Regions from separate parts of the Catenuloplanes atrovinosus genome, predicted to be linked through region 3. Evidence: riboswitches for the same ligand, from Rfam matches in the RefSeq annotation. Region 3 holds a riboswitch; each other region holds the start of a gene.

Region 1 (6,420 bases), 1.5 Mb from region 3:
CGGTCGGAGAGCGAGATCACCGCGTAGTCGTGCCCGAGCGGCGCGCCGGCCCGGCTGGCCACCGCCTGCGCCGCGGTGAGCCCGGGCAGCACCCGCACCGGGATCGACGCGTACGGCTCCGTGGCCGCCACCTCCAGCACGGCGCTGGCCATCGCGAACACTCCCGGATCGCCGGACGAGACCACGGCGACGCGCCGGCCGCGCGCGGCGAGCGCCAGCGCGAACTCGGCCCGCTCCGACTCCACCCGGTTGTCGCTGGGGTGCCGGGCCTGCCGCGGGTTGGCCGGCACCCGATCCAGGTACGGGCCGTAGCCGACCAGGTCGGTCGCGGCGCTCAGCGCCTCCTGCGCCTGCGGCGTCAGCCACTCCCGGCCGGCCGGGCCCAGGCCGACCACGGTGACCGCGCCGGTGCCGGCCGGCTCCGCCGCGGCGCCGGCCAGCGCGGCGGCCGTGGTGGCGTGCACCCGGCTGGGCAGCAGCGCCACCGAGAAGTACGGGACGGTCGCGGGGTCCACCGAGGCCAGCGGCGCGATCCGCTGCTGTGGGGTGCTGGCGCGCTCGACGTACCAGGCGTCGTCGAGGCGGCCGGCCGACTCCAGCGCGTCCCGTACCGCGCCGAACGTGCGGCCCAGCTTCATGATCGCGGCGGAGTCGGCGGCGGCCAGCCGGGAGGCGAGCTCCGCGGGCGGCAGCGTGCCGGGCAGCACGGTCAGCGTCTCCTCCGCCTCGACCAGCGGGCGGCCGAGCTCCGCGGACGCGCCGGCGATCGAGGTGACGCCCGGGACGACCGTCGTCTCGTACCGGGTGGAGAGGCGTTTGTGCATGTGCATGTAGGAGCCGTAGAAGAACGGGTCGCCCTCGCAGAGCACCACCACGTCGCGCCCGGCGTCCAGGTGCGCGGCGAGCCGGCCGGCCGCGTCCGCGTAGAAGTCCTCCAGCGCGCCGCGGTAGCCGCCCGGGTGGTTCGTGGTCTCGGTGGTCACCGGGTAGACCAGCGCCTCCTCGATCTGCCCGGCACGCCGGTAGGGCGCCGCGATCCCGCGGGCGATGCTGCGCCCGTGCCGGGCGCTGTGGAAGGCGATCACGTCGGCGGCGCCGATCAGGCGGGCGGCCTTGACGGTCACCAGCTCCGGATCGCCCGGTCCGAGTCCGACGCCGTAGAGCCGGCCGGTGCCCATTACTCCTCCTCGCTGGCGATGGCGTTGAGCGCCGCCGCGGTCATCGCGCTGCCGCCCCGGCGGCCGTGCACCACCAGGAACTCACACCCCGCCGGGTGTACGGCCAGCGCCGCCTTGGACTCGGCCGCGCCGATGAAGCCGACCGGGATGCCGATGATCGCGGCGGGCCGGGGCGCGCCCGCGTCCAGCATCTCCAGCAGCCGGAACAGCGCGGTGGGCGCGTTGCCGACCGCGACGACCGCGCCGCCGAGGTGGTCCCGCCACAGCTCCAGCGCCGCCGCGGATCGGGTGGTGCCGAGTTCATCGGCCAGCGCCGGTACGCGAGGGTCGCGCAGCGTGCAGATCACCTCGTTGTCCGCGGGCAGCCGGCGGCGGGTGACCCCGGCCGCGACCATGTGCGCGTCGCAGAGGATGGGGGCGCCGGCGCGCAGCGCCTCCCCGGCCCGGGCCACCACGCCGGGCGAGTAGGCGAGGTCGTCCACCAGGTCGGTCATCCCGCAGGAGTGGATCATGCGGACCGCGACGCGCGCGACGTCGTCCGGCAGTCCGTCGAGCCGCGCCTCCGCGCGGATCGTGGCGAACGAGCGGCGGTAGATCTCCGCCCCGTCGCGCACATAGTCGTAAACGGTCACGCGCCGGTCTCCTGTGCGGGGTACGTCGGGTTGGTGCGGGCACCGGCGACCACGGCGGCGAGCCGGTCGAGGTCGGCGGCGGTCTGATCGTCGGACCCGTCGACGCGGTAGCCGCCCGGCGTGGCCAGCACGAGCACGTGCGGCGTCGCGGGGTGGCCGCAGGCGCGCTCGCAGCCGGCCCAGTGGACCGGGAGCGCGCGCGGCGCGACCCGCGGCGGGTCGAGCGCGACCACGGCGGTGGCGTCCGCGCGGACGTCGGCGCGGGACTTCGCGCAGCCGGGCCGGCCGGCGCAGGCGGTCACGCCGTACCAGGGGGAATCCGTGCCGGTGACGAGCCCGGCGGCGGCCGGGCGGGCGGCGTCCGCCGGTCCGGGGACGACCACGCCCCGCCAGGGCGTGAAACGCAGCTCGCCGGCGCCCTCGGCGGCGAGGTCGGCGAGCAGGTCGAGCTGTCCGGCGGAGATCCGGCCGAGCGGGACGATCACGGCGAGCGCGGCGCCCGACCCGATCACGCCGGCCGGCGGGGCGGGTGGGTCGCGCCGCTCGCGCACGGGCGCGGCGGTGGCGCCGAGGCGGGCGGCGACGCGCGTCGCACCCTGATCAATCTCGGACATTCGCCAGCCGGCGGAGCCCTGTGCGGCACGCTCCGCGAGGAAGGCCTCGGCCGCCGCGACCGCGAGCCCGGGCGCGTCGCCCGCCGGAGTGCGCACGCCGTGGTCGACGCCGTCGAGGAGCAGCGCGAACCCGCCGCCGGCGACGGCCGCGAGGCAGATGTCGGCGTGCAGCGCGGCCACGTCGCCGCGGCCGTCGTCGAGCGCGAAGAGGAAGCGGCCGGAGAGCGCGGCGAGCGCGGGCGCGGCACACAGCGCGGCGTCCAACTCGCCGATCAGCGGGCGCACGTCGGCCAGGCCGGCGCCGTCCAGGCCGCTCAGCGGCGACGCGACGATGTTGCGGGCGCGCTCGTGCGTGGCGGACGGCAGCAGGCCGGCCTCCGCCAGGCGGGCGCCGAGTTCCGTCTCGGCTCCGGGCGGGAGCGCGCGGAGCTGAAGATTGCCGCGCGAGGTCTGGTCGAGGTGGCCGTCGCCGAGCTCACGGGCGGCGCGGGCGAGCACGCGGGCCTGGTCCGCGGTGACCACCCCGCCGGGGATGCGCACCCGGGCCAGACCACCGTCCGCGGCGGCGTGCACCTGCAGCGCGGTCGGGCAGGCATCCGGCCCGGTGCGCACCACCACGCCGCCGGACGGCGCGGTGCGCGCCACCACGGGCGCGGCCGGCCGGCCGGGGACGGGAGTCGGGGACATGCGGCGGATACTACGGGTTGTCGCGGAGGTCGCTTCACGTTCGGCCACGCAAGCCCGACGTGCGTCACAACCGCCCCCACCCGCCGCGCGGGGACGGGGGACGTATTCGTAGGGACGCGCGCCCGACGCGACGCGCACGGCGCCGGCAAACGGAGCCACACGTCAGCGTGGGCGCGGCACGTCAGCGTGGGCGAGGCACGCCAGCGTGAGCGAGGCACGCCAGCGTGAGCGAGGCACGCCAGCGTGAGCGCGGCACGCCAGCGTGAGCGCGGCACGCCAGCGTGAGCGAGGCACGCCAGCGTGAGCGAGGCACGCCAGCGTGGGCGCAGGACGCAACGCGGGCGAAGCCGCCACTTCGGCGGGACACGCTCAGCAGTCTCGATCGGGCGCTCCGCGCCCGATATTTCATCTTTTATGAGCGCGCGCACGACATGAATGCCCGCATACAACTCGCAGGTGGACCACGAGGCGGTTAGCTATCGGTCAACCGCGCCCGATCGGCAAAGGCCGCATATCGGGAATGCCGTATGTGACCTGAGCGAGGCGGAGAGATGCGAGGCGGAGTCGGGCGAGTCGGGAACGGGCGGACCCGACGCAATACGAGGCCAGGCCACCCGAGGTCGGGCGGCGGGAGGCGACGCGTGGCGTGGCGACGCGTGGCGTGGCGACGCGTGGCGTGGCGTGGCGTGGCGACGCGTGGCGTGGCGACGCATGGCTTGGCGACGCATGGCGTGGCGACGCGACCAGAGGCGAGGCGATCAGAGATGAGGCGACCAGAGGCGAGGGTGGGGAGGGCGAGCAAGATCACTGGGGGTGGCTTGACGGGTGGGGGCGAGGATCGGGAGAGTGGGAGGGCTGCACAATGAGCGCGCGGCGACGGTGGAGGAAGCCGGTGGGAGTCCGGCGCGGTCCCGCCACTGTCACCGGGGAGCGGACCCCAGGACGACCACGGCCGTGATGGCGGGAAGGTCGGGGCGAGCGCCGATCCGGGAGCCAGGAGACTCCGGTCGCCGCGTCAACCGTCACGATCTGGGGCGAGGACCCCGGGGAGGAGCCCGCGGTGCCCCGCGTCCTGCTGCTGTCGACGTCCGACACCGATCTGCTGAGTGCCCGTGCCAGTGGCGCGGACTTCCGGCTGGCGAACCCGGCCCGCACCGCGGTCGAGGATCTGGACGGGCTTACCGAGGGTACGGATCTGGTGGTGGTCCGGATTCTGGGCGGCCACCGGGCGTGGGAGGAGGGCATCGACGCGCTCCTGGCCCAGCAGCGGCCGGTCGTGGTGCTCGGCGGGGAGCAGGCGCCGGACGCGGAGCTGATGCGGCTGTCCACGGTGGCGGCGAACCTCGCGGCCGAGGCGCACATGTACCTGGCGCACGGTGGGCCGGCGAACCTGGCCGAGCTGCACCACTTCCTGAGCGACACGATCCTGCTCACCGGGCACGGGTTCGCGGCGCCGGAGCCGGCACCGGCGTGGGGGCGGCTGGAACGGCCGGAGCCGAGGAACCCGCACGGCCCGGCGATCGCGATCCTGTACTACCGCGCGCACCACATGGCGGGGAACACCGGGTTCGTGCACGCGCTCGCGGACGCGGTGGAGGACGCCGGCGCGCGGCCGCTGCCGATCTTCTGCGCCTCGCTGCGTACCCCGGATGACGATCTTCTGGAGGCGCTGCGCGAGGCCGACGCGCTGATCGTGACCGTGCTGGCGGCCGGCGGCGCGGGCGGGATCGTGCCGGCGGCGGCGCAGGCCGGGGGCGACGACGACGCGTGGGACGTGGGCGAGCTGGCGCGGCTGGACGTGCCGATCCTGCAGGGGCTGTGCCTGACCAGCGACCGGGCGACCTGGGACGGCAACGACGACGGGCTGTCACCGCTGGACGCTGCCACGCAGGTGGCGGTGCCGGAGTTCGACGGCCGGATCATCACGGTGCCGTTCTCGTTCAAGGAGACCGACGCCGACGGGCTGACCGTCTACGTGGCCGACCCGGAGCGGGCGCGGCGGGTGGCGGGCATCGCGGCCGGGCACGCGCGGCTGCGGCACGTCCCGCCCGCGGAGCGCCGGATCGTGCTGATGCTGTCGGCGTACCCGACCAAGCACTCCCGGATCGGCAACGCGGTCGGCCTGGACTCGCCGGCCTCCGCGGTGCGCCTGCTCAGGGCGATGAGCGAGCGCGGGTACGACGTGGGCGAGTTCCCCGGCGTGGCGGCGCAGGACGGCGACGCGCTGATGCACGCGCTGATCGCGGCCGGCGGCCAGGACCCGAACTGGCTGACCGAGGAGCAGTTGGAGGGCAACCCGATCCGGATCCCCGCGGCGGAGTACCGCGCCTGGTTCGCCACGCTGCCGGCGGAGCTGCGCGAGGAGACCGAGCGGCACTGGGGGCCGGCGCCGGGCGAGCTCTACGTCGACCGGAGCGGCGACCCGGACGGCGAGATCGTGCTGGCGGCGCTGCGCGGCAACAACGTGGTCGTGATGGTGCAGCCGCCGCGCGGGTTCGGCGAGAACCCGGTCGCGATCTACCACGACCCGGACCTGCCGGCCAGCCACCACTACCTGGCCGCCTACCGCTGGCTGGCGGCGAACTTCGGCGCGCACGCGGTCGTGCACCTCGGCAAGCACGGCAACCTGGAGTGGCTGCCCGGCAAGACCGTGGGCCTGTCCGCCGCGTGCGGGCCGGACGCGGCGCTCGGCGACCTGCCGCTGATCTACCCGTTCCTGGTCAACGACCCCGGCGAGGGTACGCAGGCGAAGCGCCGTGCGCACGCCACGCTCGTCGATCACCTGGTGCCGCCGATGGCGCGCGCGGAGTCGTACGGCGACATGGCCCGGCTGGAGCAGTTGCTGGACGAGCACGCGACCATCGCGGCGCTGGACCCGGCGAAGCTGCCGGCGATCCGCGCGCAGATCTGGACGCTGCTGCAGGCCGCAAAGCTCGATCACGATCTGGGCGTGACCGACCGGCCGCACGACGCGGAGTTCGACGACTTCCTGCTGCACGTGGACGGCTGGCTGTGCGAGGTCAAGGACGTGCAGATCCGCGACGGGCTGCACGTGCTGGGCGAGGCGCCGGGCGGCGAGGCCCGGGTGAACCTGGTGCTGGCGATGCTGCGCGCGCGGCAGATGTGGGCCGGCCGGGTCGCGGCGCTGCCCGGACTGCGCGAGGCGCTCGGCCTGGCCGAGGACGGGTCCGCGCCGAAGTCCGAGGTGGACGCCGTGGAGGCGGTGGCGAAGTCCCTGGTCGAGGAGATGGAAGCGCGGGGGTGGGACCCGGCGGCGGTCCCGGGCGTGGTGTCGCGCGCGGCCGTACG
Region 2 (6,420 bases), 2.2 Mb from region 3:
AGGACCGGCTGGCCGCCGCGCCGGCGTTCGCGACCGTGACCTCACCCTGGAAGCCGCCCGCCCACTGCCCGACGATCTGGTACGTCGCGGCGCACCCGGCGCCGGGCGGCGAGACGGACGGCGTGGCTGATGGCGTGGCGGACGGCGTGCCGGCCGGGACCCCGGTGATCGCCTGGACCAGCGGCGCGAACCACCGGTCGGCGATCTTGGCGTCGCCGGCCGCGTTCGGGTGCACGCCGTCGCCGGTGTCGGTCGCGGGCACGAAGCCGGTCCACTGGTCCACCACCGTGATCGGCGAGGCGGCCGTGCTCCTGGACGCGGCCCACGCCGGGATCGCCGCGTTGAACGCCACGGTCCGCGCCGCGCACTCGGCACAGCTCGGCGGGTCCACCGGGATGATCTGGGCGACCAGGATGCGCATGGCAGGGTTGCTGGCGCGCATGTGATCGACCAGCGTGCTGAACGCGGCCAGGATCGTGGCGGGCGGGATGTTGCTCCAGACGTCGTTCGTGCCGAGGTGCATCAGCACGACGTCCGGGTCGGTGGCGGACAGCCAGCCGGGGAGCAGCGACTGGTTCGCGATGTTCGTGGCGAGGAAGCCGCCGTGGCCCTCGTTCTCACCGTCGTAGGCGAAGCCGCAGCCCTGTGGCGGCAGCGTGCCCACGAAGTCGGTGTCGGTGTGGCCGGCGGTCTGGAGCTGCCGCCAGAGCAGCGCGCGCCAGCAGCCGGGCGAGCCGGTGATCGAGTCGCCGAGCGCCATGATCCGTACCGGATCGGCGGCGGTTCGGGGTTGTCGGTCCACCTCGGCCAGCGCGGGCTGGATGGTGATCAGCGCGAGTACGGCCGCGGTGATGGTGACGATGGTGGCGAGGATGCCGGGCAGGCGGGGGCGTCGTCGTGCGGGCATGACTCATCTCCGAACGGGTCGCTGCGGGTTCCGGAAGGCGCTGCCGCGGTCCGCCCGGGGGGTGGGCGGTCGGGGCGGCAGCCGGGCAGCGTGGCGAGACTCCCGACGGCTGGTGGGGGGAGGCTTTGCCCTGCCTCCCGCACGACGGGCCGGTACGGCTCCGGCGCCATCATATGTCAACGATCGTCTATGGGCGGGGGTCGGGCTGCGAGCCCTGGCGCAGCGCCACCCGCGCGCCGCCGTCGGTGTCCAGCCGGAAGAGCCAGGACCGGCCGGCGCGCTCGCCGGTGACGTACGCGGTGCGCGTGGTCTGGTAGCTCAACTCCCGGTCGCCGGGCAGGCCGAGCGTCCGCTTCGCCCCGGTGGCCGGGTCGTACTCGATCACGGACAGCTTCGCCGAGGTGGCGGCCGTCCAGGTGAGGCGCGCGCCGTCCGGCCGCCACGACGGCACGGTCGCGAACCCGCTCCCCTGCCCGCCGCCGCCGAACGTGGCGACCGCGCGCTCCTTCGCGCCGGCCACCGTGCCGATGGTCAGGCACGCGTCGAAGACGGACTCGCACAGTCCGCCGCGGAACGCGATCCGGGTGCCGTCCGGCGCCCAGGAGACCGTGTCGTCCACCGCGATCCGCTCCGCGATGGTGCCGCCACGGGCCGGTTCGGGCTTCTCCGTGGGCAGCGGCTGACCCTTGCACTCGGCCGGGAACAGCACCTCGGGACGACCCTTCCCGGTGGTGGCGATGCGGTAGACGACCGGCCCACCGGTGCAGCCGGGCGCCGCGAACGCCAGCCACTTCCCGTCCGGCGACCAGTCCGCGCCGCCGGACGGGTGCCCGTCGAGCGCGCGCTGGCCGCTGCCGTCCGCGTTCATGATCCAAAGGCGGTTCTTCAGCAGGTACGCGATGCGCGTGCCGTCCGGCGACCAGCGCGGCCGGGCCGCGCCGCCGCCCTTGGTGAGCTGCTTCTCGGCGCCGTCACGCAGCAGCAGGACGTTGCCGTCGCGCACGAAGGCCAGGTCCGGCGTCGTGGCGGCCCGCGCCCGCGCGGTGGTGGCGGTGAGCGTGGTGATCGCAACCGTGGCGGTCAGCGCGACGGCGGCGCCGCGCACGATGCGGGATCGGCTGAGGGTCTTGCGCATGACGGTCTCCCGGGCTCGCGGCTCCGCGCTCCTGCATATCTCCACGGGGAGACGATCGTCGCAACCGAACGGCACCTGAGCGCTTCCCGGTTGGCACCCTACGACCCCAGTCGGTCAATTCGGCGTAATCACCCCAAATCGGGCGGGTCGCGGGGCGGGAGTGGGCGGCTGGGCGGGATCGCGCCGCACGGGAGTGACGCTCGGCCCGCACGGAGAGCGCGCGGCCCGCGCCGTTCTGGCGCGGGCCGGGACGCCGGGCGTTACGAGGCGGCGGACCACATGGCGGCGAAGGCGGCGGCCTCGCCGGTGAGCCAGCGGTCGATGTCCGCCGGCCGGGTGGCCGGGTCCGCGCGGAAGACGGCGCCGCGGCGGACGTCGACCAGGACCGGTTCCGCGTGCGGGAGGATCTGGTCCATGTGCGCGGCCATCAGGTGCAGCGTGGCGACCACGGCCTCGTCGCCGGGGGGCGTCTCGTCGAAGTGCAGGCGCACCGCCTCGGCGCGACCTCCCTCGTACCGCAGGCCGAGGTGGGGGTTGATTTTGACGGGCAGGCCGCCGATCACCGCGAGCGCGTCGCGGGTCTGGGCGAGCCACACCTTGTCGAGGTCGCCGAGCGTCTCCAGGTAGCGCGCGGCACCGGCGGTGGACGCCTCGTAGAGCGGGCGCCAGCGCGGCTTGACCGCCTGCACCACCGCGGCCAGGTGGGTGCCCGGCGTGCGGAACTGGATGTCCGCCTTGAGCGCCTTGACGAGCTGCCCGTGCGGGTTGAATCCGGACTTGGTCTGCCGCGCCCGGCGCAGCCCGCTGACGAACGAGGCCTTCTTCGGCCCGGTGCGGCCGACGTAGCGGGTGAACGAGAGCATCGTCGCGTACGGCGTGAGATCGGTCTCCAGAGTGGGCACGGTTGAAGATCCTCCCTGGTGGGGTGGCGTCTTTCGTACACACATACTAATCGACGGGTACGACATTTCCCACCCACGGTGACGGCATGGCCACAGCCCGCCCGCACCAAGATTGATCATGGCCCCTTGTCCGGGGATTTCGGGCGGCGGTACGCTGCGCTGGCCATGGTGCTCGGGAAGCCGGTGTGATTCCGGCGCGGTCCTCGCCACTGTGACCGGGGAGTGCCCGTTCCACCCTCGCCACCGGATCCGCGCGGATCTGGGAAGGCCGGGGCGGGCGTGATGATCCGGGAGCCAGGAGACCGGCCATGGCGTCGCATCACATCGCCACGAGGCATGGACGAGAGGATCAACCATCATGCCGCCGACCGTTTCCACCGGTGCCGACGTCGTCGCTCCGATCCGGGTCCCGCTGATCGCCTGGCTGCTGGCCGTCGTCGCGCTGGGCGTCGTCTACCTGCTGCTCCAGGAGAACGGGCTGGTCACCACCGGCCAGATCGCGGCGTACCTGCACGAGTTCACCCACGACGGCCGGCACGCGCTCGGCGTTCCGTGCCACTGACCGCGGCACGGGACATGACCACGCCCACGCTGGGCGGCATCCTCCGGCGCGGCGCCCTCGCGGGCGTCGCGGCCGGCGTGGTGGCGTCGGTCGTCGCGTTCGCCGTCGTCGAGCCGGTGATCGCGCGGGCCCTCGCGGTGGAGGAGGCCAGGTCCGCGGGCACGCCCGCGGAGGAGCCGCTGGTCGGCCGCGCCATGCAGGTGGCCGGCGGCATGGTCGCGGCCGTCGCGGTCGCGGTCTGCCTGGCGCTGGTGCTGGCCGTGGTGTTCGCGACGGTGCGGCACCGGCTCCCGGCCCGCACCGACTTCGGCCGGGCGGTGCTGCTGGCCTTCCTCGGGTTCGTGTCGTTCTCACTGGTCCCGGCGCTGAAGTACCCGGCGAACCCGCCGGCCGTCGGCGATCCGGACACGGTGGGCGCGCGCACCGCGCAGTACCTGTCACTCATCGCTGCCGGCGTGGCGATCGCCTGGCTGGCCGTGCTGGTCCGGCAGGTGCTGGTGGAGCGCGGGTGGTCCGCGCCGCTCGCGGTCACCGGCGGCGTGCTGGCCGGCGTCGCCGGCTACCTCGCGCTCATGCTGATCTGGCCGGGCGGCACCGTGGAGATCCCGGCGGACGTGCCGGCGCGGCTGATCTGGGATTTCCGGGTCGCGTCGCTGGCCGAGCTGACCGCCATGTGGGCGACCATGGGCGCCGTGCTGGGGCTGCTGCTCACTCCGCGTACGGGCGGGCCGGCCGCCCGGGCCGACGGGAGCACGTCCGCCACTGGTCTGTGATTTGCCGGTTTTGAGGTGGCTCGCCGCTTTAACCTGAGGGGGCAGGAGCAGGCCCGACGAAGGGACACGACCGGTGGCGACGACGACGGCGCCCGACGCCACCGGTACGGACGCGGACTGGGTCCACCTCGCCCGCCGCTCGCTGTCCCAGGAGGCCGCGGACCGGATCGCGGAGCTGGCTGCACGGGCCGCCGGCGCGCCGACCGGCCTGGTGCAACTGCTGGAGGGCCGCCGCATTCTGATGAGCGGCGGCTTCGGCATGCCGGCCGCCTGGGCGAGCCTGGACGCGGTGCCCGCCGCCTCCACGCTCGCCCGCATCATCTTCGACTCCGGCTGCCCGCTCGTGGTCAACGACGTGCACGACGACGCGCGGGTACCGCCGGACGCCCCGGTGCGCCAGGCGGACGCGCGCGCCTACCTCGGCTACCCGGTGCGGTCCCGGACCGGCGCGATCGCCGGCGTCTGCGCGGTGGTCGACTACCGGCCGCGCGAGTGGACCGCGGCGGAGCAGTCCGTGGTCGGGCACGCGGCCGAGGTGTGCGGCACGTTCGTGGCCGAGCGGGAGGCGCTGCGCATCGCGGACCGGCACCGGCGCTTCCTGGACGCGGTGCTGGACAACCTGCACGACGGCGTGGTCGCCTGCGACGCCGACGGCCGCCGGGTGCTGATCAACGCGCCGATGCTGCGGTTCACCGGCCGGACGCCGGAACCGTTCGCGCCCGGCACCCATCCCCTGGACTTCGGGCTCCGGCACGCGGACGGGCGGCCGATGGCGCCGGACGACACGCCGCTGTCCCGCGCGTTCCGCGGCGAGGAACTGCACGGGCTCCAGGTGCTGGCCGACTCGCCGCTCCAGCACCCGCGCGTGCTGCTGGTCGACGGCCAGCCGATCGCGGACGCGACCGGCAACCGGCTCGGCGCCGTGATCGCACTGCAGGACGTCACCGAGCTCAAGCGCACCGAGCGCTTCCGCGACTGCGAGCTGGCGGTGGCGTCCGCGCTGGCCGAGGCGGCGGGCGCGGCCGAGGCGGGTCCGCGCGTGCTGGAGGCGGTGGCCGGCACGCTGGGCTGGGCGCACGCGGAGCTGTGGCTGGTCGACGGCCCCGGCGGCGTGCTGCGGCCGGCCGCCCGGTGGAGCGCGCCGGGCAGCGTGGCACCGATGCACGTGCCGGACCAGCTCGCGTACGGCCAGGGCATCTCCGGCAAGGCCTGGCTGACCGGCGAGCCCGTCTGGATCCGCGACCTCGCGGCGGACGGCGAGCCGCTGCTGCCCGCGGACACGGTGGAGGCCGCGAAACTGCACGCCGCGCTCGCCATCCCGGTCCGGTCCGGCACCGGCACGCTGGGCGTGCTGGCGTTCTTCGCCGAGGTGGTCGAGGACCCGGAGGACGCGCTGGTCGCGCTGCTGGCCGGCATCGCGGCGCACGTCGGGCAGTTCCTGGAGCGGCGCCGCGCCGAGGACCTGGAGCTGCAGCTGGCCCGCAGCAAGGACGAGTACCTGGCGCTGATCGGGCACGAGATGCGCACGCCGCTCACCTCGATCAGCGCGTACACCAGCCTGCTGCGCGACGCGACCCCCGCCCAGCTCGCCGCGGACGGCCCCGCGCTGCTCGAGGTGATCGACCGCAACACCACGCTGCTCCGCGGCATCATCGACGACCTGCTGGACCTGGCAGCGCTGGACACCGGCCACGCGTCGGTGCAGCTCACGCCGTGCGATCTGGCCGAGGTGGTACGCGAGGCGGCCGACGCCGCGCAGGACGCGCTCGCCGGCGCTCGGTCACCGATCACGCTACGGGTGAACGCGCCGGACGAGTTGGTGCTGCCCGGCGACCGGCTGCGGCTGCGGCGCGTGCTGGACAACCTGATCGGCAACGCGATCAAGTACAGCCCGGACGGCGGCGAGGTCACGGTCACGCTCGCGGCCGACGGCGACTACGTCGCGGAACTGGTCGTGGCGGACCAGGGCATCGGCATCCCGCCGGAGGAACGCGACCGGCTGTTCTCCCGCTTCTACCGCAGCTCCCGCACGCGCGACCGGGCGATCCCGGGCAGCGGCCTCGGCCTGGCGATCAGCCGCGCCATCATCGAACGCCACCACGGCACGATCGCCCTCCTCCACCGCGACTCCGGCACCGCCT
Region 3 (6,420 bases):
TTGACCTCCGCTTCCGGCCGGTGCCCGCGGGCACCGCATCTCGATCGTCCGGCTTCCGGCGTGGTGCGGTCCGCGGGCTCGCGCGGGCACCGCGCTGACCCGGGAATCCGATATTCCCGCTCCCGGCGTGGTGCTGTCCGCATGCTCCCGCGGGCCAACCTCGCGGCGTCTCCGCCGCCGCTCCGACGCCGCGTCGGAGCCGGTCCCGCCGTGGTCACCACGGACCCGCGCGACCGCCGCGGCGGCGCGGTCTCACCGCCGCGGCCGGCGGCTGTCGCGTGATGCTGTTGTCGCGTCCGGCCGTGCACCGCACGATCACGGTGCACGGCCCGCGGTCCGCCGACGACGTGTGGGACCGCTACGTCCGTCCCCGGCGGTGGCCGGAGTGGTCCCCGCAGATCCGGTCCGTGCGCTACCCGGCGGAGACGCTCGCCCCGGACACCACCGGGACCGTGCACGGCCCGGCCGGCCTGCGCGTGCGCTTCCGCATCCTGCACGTCGACGGCACCGGCCCGATCCGCGGCTGGTCCTGGTCGGTCCGCGCGCTCGGCGTACCCCTGCACCTGCAGCACACCGTGGAGCCGGCCGGTCCGGGGACCCGCACCGCGCTGACCGTGCGCGGTTTCGCGCCGGCCGTGCTGCTCTACCTGCCGATCGCCCGCCTCGCCCTGCACCGCCTCACCGGCACGCCGCATCCACGCCGCTGACCTCGGCGGCCCCGTCCGCCCACGGGTATGCCGGGCCGCCGGCCGCGTACCGTGCCGGATCGGCTCCGATGCCTCAGGCGCGGTAGCCCTCGAACAGCGGGCCGCCGGCCGTCGCCAGGACCTCGGCGGTGAACGCGCCCGGGTCGTCGCGGGCCGCCAGCCAGCGGTCCGCGAGGTCCGGATCGTACGCCCGCAGGTCCCGCAGCAGCCACTTCGCGGTGCTGATCCAGCGCCCGGCGAACGCGAGCGCGGCCTGCCCGGCGTCCAGCCACAGCGTCGCGGCGACGGCGGCGCGCTCGCCCGGATCGGTCGCGTGCGTGTGGTCGTCGAGCAGGTCGGTCAGCCGGTACCGGGTCCGGTCCCGCTCCGCCCCGGTCAGCGGCGGCGGTCCGTCGGCGAGCACGCGCGCGCACCGCGCCGCCCACTCGCCGGGGTCGCCCACCAGCGGTACGCCCCACGCCAGCATCCGGTGCGTGCTCGGTTTGCGGATCGCCAGGTCGTTCGCCAGGAAGCGGTCCAGCCGTTCCGGCGTGTGCACGAACAGCTCCACCGGCCAGCCGCGGAAGCGCAGGCTCTCCCGGAAGCCCGGCCCGTGCTCCCGCATCACCACGATGTCCAGATCGGACCCGGCGGTGCGGTGCGGGCCGAGGACGCTGCCCGCGAGCAGCGCCCATGTGGCGTCCGGGAAGCGCAGCGCCACGAGTTCGCCGGCGACCGCCAGCGGATCGGTCACGTCCCCTGGTCGCACAGCTGCTCCGGCTGGAGGTTGGCCTGCACGCACGGGATGTGCCGCAGGCCGCCGATCGCGCCCATCGCCTCCGGGCTGGTCATGAACGTGGCGAACGAGCGGGTCAGCGGATCGGTCTCGGTCGTCGGGCCGTAGCTGTACAGGTACTCCACCGTCCAGAACTGGTAGCCGCTCTCGATGTCCTCGAGCGTAGCGCCGTGCCCGCCCACCTTGATCTGGGCCACGGACGTCCCGGCCGTGACCGCGCTGGGCAGGTCGACGTAGCCGATCGCGCCCGGGTAGCGGTTGACCGCGGTGACGACGTCGCTGGTGCCGTCCTGCTCGCAGAGGATCGGGCCGGTCGCACCGAGCCCGGCCCGGCGGGCCTCGCAGGTGTCGGACGTGATCTGCGGCGCCGGCTCGCCGTCGAGCAGCTGCTTCTCGATGACGAGGCGGCTGCCCGAGGTGTTCCGCCGGCCGACGACGCGGATCGGCAGGTCCGGCAGGGTTACGCCGTCCTCCACCTGGACCTGGTTCCAGTTGGTGGTCTGGCCCAGGAAGATCTTCTTGAGCTCGGTACGCGAGAGCTCCCTCACCGGCACGCCCGGGTGCAGGACGAACGTGTACGACACGATCGCCAGCGTGGCCGCGATCTCCAGGTTCTGGAACTCGGGGCTGCCGTCGAACCGCCCCTCCGCCAGCGTGAGCAGCTTCAACCGCTCCTCCGGTGGCGCGTTCTTCAGCCCGGCCAGGCCCTCGACGCTGGTGGAGCCGTCCACCGTGATCGTGGAGCCCGGGCAGTTCGCCATGTACCGCTGCGCCAACTGCTCCGCCACGCCGGTGAACACGCTGGAACCGGTGACGGTGAGCGTGCCGGTCGCGCACGTCGGCCCGGGTGGGATGTCCGGCCCCTGGCTGTTGATCAGCAGCACCGCGACCAGCGCGCCGGCCAGCAGCGTGGTCAGCGCGCCGCCGATGATGGTGCTGCGCCGCAGCCGCCGGCCGTCGCTGTCCAGGAAGATCCGGCCGTTGCGCAGGATGCCGTTGGTCTGCACCTCCGGCTTGCCCTCGCCGCTGGTGTGCTCCAGCAGCGCCACCAGCTTGAACTCGCTGCCCGGGTTGAGGTGCACCTTCGGCAGGATGATCTTGTTGTCCCGGACCTCGAAGCCGCGGCCGGTGAGCAGATCCTGCAGGTCCGGCGGCCGGGCCTCGGTGACGTCCACGGTGACCAGCCGGCGCGTGTTGCCCGGGAACGTCAGCCCGAGCTGGTGCACGTAGTCGTGCTCGGTGATGGACGTGCGGCCCACGTTCTTGATGCGCGCGACCACCATGCCCGGGTCCGGGATCTCGGTGCGGTCCGGCCCGATCAGCCGCACGACGTTACCGGCGTCCGGCGGATCGAATCCGAGCCGGGAATTGAACCGCACCCGAAACGACAGCATCTTTTCCCGCCGGGTCCGGAGGTAATTCAGAAACGTGCCGCCGCCGATGATCAACAGGGCCAGGGCCAGGCCGAACGGCCCTTCCATATTGTCGGCGAGCCATTCCGCCACCACCGTTAAAGCCACTGGTGTACCCCGTTCGTTAACCCGCAGTTCGCGCAATATGAACTAAGCGTTGTTCACTGTCCGGAATCGACACGTCACAAGGTATCCAACGCATGCGAGAAAGCCACCAAGGGCCACGAAGATGCCGGTCCACCACGGCCGGCGGGTCCGCGTGCGACGACGAGCCGAGCGGCATCGGCGGTCGCGGCCCGTCGAGCGTCACCGAGCGCCGGCGCGCCCCGGCCGCCGCGGTCGACCCGCTTCCCGCGCGCCTGTGACCCGCGCATCCGCGCATCGCGTATCCGCGAGAAGGGCCGTGGTCCGGATGTGTTCGTGGCATGTTCGCCGTGCCGTGGCGGCCGGAGCCGCATCCCGGCCGGGCCGTCCGGTGATTTCCTGCCCCTACAAGTATTTCCCATCCACATGCACCGATGTGTCACTCCGGGTCGACGGGCATGGATTCGCGCTCGTCTAGCGTCCACGGCATGGTTGACGAGGCACTCGCGCAGGAACTGATCGACATGACGGACGAGGACCGGCGGCTGCAGGCCGGGGCGCTGGGTGCGGATTACGCCGCCCGGCTGGCGTACCGGCGGGTCACCGTCCGCAACGGTGACCGGCTCGCGGAGATCATCGACGAGCACGGGTGGCCGACCGCGGACCTCGTCGGCGCGGAGGCGGCCCGGCGGGCGTGGCTGGTGGCGCAGCACGCGGACCGGCACCTGCACCTGCAACGCCGCGCGCTGGCCCTGATGACGGAGGCGGTGCACGCGGGGAAGGGCGACGCCGCGCAGCTGGCCATGCTGACCGACCGCCTGCTGGTCAACGAGGGCCGCCCGCAGATCTACGGCACTCAGATCGCCGGGGTCGTCGACGGCGCCCCGGTCCCGTGGCCGTGCGAGGACCCGGACCGGCTGGACGAGCGGCGTGCCGGGGTCGGCCTCGACCCGTTCGCCGTCCACGTCGCCAGGCACGCGCCGGCCTGATCGGCCCGGAAGCCGGGACGCGGTATGGTGCGGGTGGCACGAACTGTTGCGAGGTGCCCCGGCGGCGACGGCGGGGAGAATCTGGGAAGCCGGTGTGAATCCGGCACGGGCCCGCCGCGGTGACCGGGGAGCCGCCGCCCACGCGCGCACGCGCAGCCACTGGCCGTCAGGCCGGGAAGGCGGGCGGTGGGGTGACGATCCGGGAGTCCGAAGACCGGCCTCGCGCCTGGTGACCCCGGCATGCCCGGGGCGAGAGCGCAGCGGGAGCCTGCCGTGATCCACGACCTGTACGACGTCATCCACCGCCGCCGTGACGTGCGCGGCGAGTTCACCGGCGCGCCCGTCCCGGACGCCACCGTGGACCGCATCCTCGGCGCGGCGCACGCGGCACCGAGCGTCGGCCTGTCCCAGCCGTGGGACTTCATCCTGGTCCGCGGCCGCGAGCCGCGCGAGGCCTTCCACGAGCACGTGCGCCGGGAGCGGGACGTTTTCGCGGCCACATTGGACGGCGACGCGGCCGACCGGTTCGCCCGCATCAGGATCGACGGCGTGCTGGAGTCCACCCTGTCCATCGTGGTCACCTACGACCCGGAGCGGGGCGGGCCGGCGGTGCTGGGCCGGCACGCGATCGCGGACGCCGGGCTGTACTCCGCCTGCCTCGCCATCCAGAACCTCTGGCTGGCGGCCACGGCCGAGCGGCTCGGCGTCGGCTGGGTGTCGTTCTACCGCGAGGACTTCGTCCGCGACCTGCTCGGCATCCCGGCCGGGATCCGCCCGGTCGCCTGGCTCTGCGTGGGGCCGGTCACCCACCTCCAGGACACCCCGGACCTGGAACGCCACGGCTGGCGCCACCGCCGCCCGCTGCACCTGGCCCGCCACGAGGACCGCTGGGGCGGATAGGGCACCCGCCCGTCGTGCCGGGGCGGACGGGCATCATCGACGGGAGCGCGGCGGCCGGCCGGCAACTGCGTCGGCGCGGGGCGTCTCGGCCCATCCGGGCCGGTCACCGCGCGTGCTTGCGGTGCAGCGTGGCGAGGCGGTCGAGCGTTTCGGCCACGGTACGCCGCTGCCCGTCCGTGAGCCGGGCCGTGGCGCTGGCGATGTCGTCCGCCAGCGGCCGCAACTCGTCGAGCAGCCGCTCGCGGGCCAGCGGCGTGGTGGTGACGGTCTGCCGGCGGCGGTCGGTCAGGTGCGGCTCGCGGCGCGCGTACCCGGCCCGCACCAGCCGGTCGACCAGGCCGGTCGCGGCGCCCGAGGTCATGCCGAGCATGCGCCCCAGCTCGACCGGCCCGACCGGCGCGGGGGAGACGGCGAGGTGCTTGAGCGCCAGGTAGTCGCCGGCGGTGAGCCCCATCCGGCGGGCGATCGCCGCGTCCAGCTCGGCGGCGGCGACGGCGAGGTGGTGCACGGTCCAGGCGAGATCGCCGGTGGCGTGCGGATGCTGAGACACGCGAACGAGCATACGATGACTCAGAAATTAAGCTACTTCGTATGTGAGGTTCTCATGGGCGACCGGATCCGCTCCCTCGCGCTCGCCACCGCCTGCACCGCGTTCGTGGCGACGCCCAACCTCGGCGCGCTCGTCGGCAGGGGCGAACAGACGCGGCGGTACGACACGGTGATCACCCCACCGGACTACGCCTTCACGGTCTGGGCCCCGATCTTCGCCTGCTGCATCGCGTCGACCGTCGCCCAGTGCCGGCCGTCCGGCCGCGGCGATCCGGTCAGCCGGCGCACCGGGTGGGCGCTGACCGGCGCATACCTGGTCAACACCGCCTGGTCGCTCGCTGCCCAGACGGACCGGTTCCGCTACACGCCGTACCTGCTGCCGCTGGCCACGGCCTTCGCCGCGGTCGCGCACGCTCGGGTGCAGGGCGGGCCGGGCGGTGCGGCGGTCACGCCGGCGAGCACCGGCCTGCTGCTCGGCTGGACCGCGCTGGCGAGCACGGTGAACGTCGCCGCCGGTGCGGTCGCGGCCGGCGCCGACCGCACCGGGCCCCGGATGGTCGCCGGCGGCACCGCCGGGCTGGTGGCCGCGTCCACCGCGGTCGCCACGGCCGTCGCCACCAGCCGCCGCGGCGCCGTCCCGCTGGCCCTCAGCTCCGCCTGGGGCCTGGCCACGACCGCGCTCACCCGGCACCGCCCCCGAGCCGTCCGCCTCGCCGCCGCGGCCGGCGCCGCCGCCATCACGCTGGCGGCCCTCCGCCCGGTGTCCCGCCGCCGCACGTAGGGCCACGCTCACCCGGCGCCCGCGGCGTGCTCACCCGCTCGACCGGTACCGCCACCAGGCCGCGGCCACGCCGCACATGGGAACGGCATCAATCCAGCCTCCTAGGCTGCCCTAGGAGGTGTGCCGGCCGAACGGCGGAGGCCCGGTCCACTCCGGGGCGAGCACGGACCAGATCTCGATGTCGTGGCGTTCGCCGTGGTGGGCGTATGCGGAGCGGAGCACG

Evidence for each region. Region 3 has a riboswitch for cobalamin ahead of bluB (5,6-dimethylbenzimidazole synthase). Riboswitches for the same ligand answer to the same signal wherever they lie in the genome.
Region 1: linked by a shared signal. The riboswitch ahead of cobN (cobaltochelatase subunit CobN) and the one ahead of bluB (5,6-dimethylbenzimidazole synthase) in region 3 are both predicted to bind cobalamin.
Region 2: linked by a shared signal. The riboswitch ahead of J2S41_RS03375 (CbtB domain-containing protein) and the one ahead of bluB (5,6-dimethylbenzimidazole synthase) in region 3 are both predicted to bind cobalamin.

Annotation. Positions count from the first base shown of each region.
Region 1 is NZ_JAVDYB010000001.1:1,494,080-1,500,499, reverse strand. Features, by position in the region: gene cobJ (precorrin-3B C(17)-methyltransferase) at 1-1,178, opposite strand, end outside; gene J2S41_RS06340 (precorrin-8X methylmutase) at 1,178-1,810, opposite strand; gene cobG (precorrin-3B synthase) at 1,807-3,111, opposite strand; cobalamin riboswitch at 3,995-4,114, shown strand; gene cobN (cobaltochelatase subunit CobN) at 4,172-6,420, shown strand, end outside.
Region 2 is NZ_JAVDYB010000001.1:744,156-750,575, reverse strand. Features, by position in the region: gene J2S41_RS03390 (cellulose binding domain-containing protein) at 1-907, opposite strand, end outside; gene J2S41_RS03385 (TolB family protein) at 1,095-2,042, opposite strand; gene J2S41_RS03380 (hypothetical protein) at 2,303-2,989, opposite strand; cobalamin riboswitch at 3,094-3,269, shown strand; gene J2S41_RS03375 (CbtB domain-containing protein) at 3,303-3,506, shown strand; gene J2S41_RS03370 (CbtA family protein) at 3,521-4,279, shown strand; gene J2S41_RS03365 (ATP-binding protein) at 4,353-6,420, shown strand, end outside.
Region 3 is NZ_JAVDYB010000001.1:2,986,587-2,993,006, forward strand. Features, by position in the region: gene J2S41_RS13355 (SRPBCC family protein) at 282-707, shown strand; gene J2S41_RS13360 (nucleotidyltransferase domain-containing protein) at 781-1,440, opposite strand; gene J2S41_RS13365 (PstS family phosphate ABC transporter substrate-binding protein) at 1,437-2,861, opposite strand; gene J2S41_RS13370 (DUF6624 domain-containing protein) at 3,467-3,967, shown strand; cobalamin riboswitch at 4,002-4,204, shown strand; gene bluB (5,6-dimethylbenzimidazole synthase) at 4,241-4,867, shown strand; gene J2S41_RS13380 (MarR family winged helix-turn-helix transcriptional regulator) at 4,971-5,417, opposite strand; gene J2S41_RS13385 (TspO-related membrane protein) at 5,472-6,197, shown strand; gene J2S41_RS13390 (GNAT family N-acetyltransferase) at 6,309-6,420, opposite strand, start outside.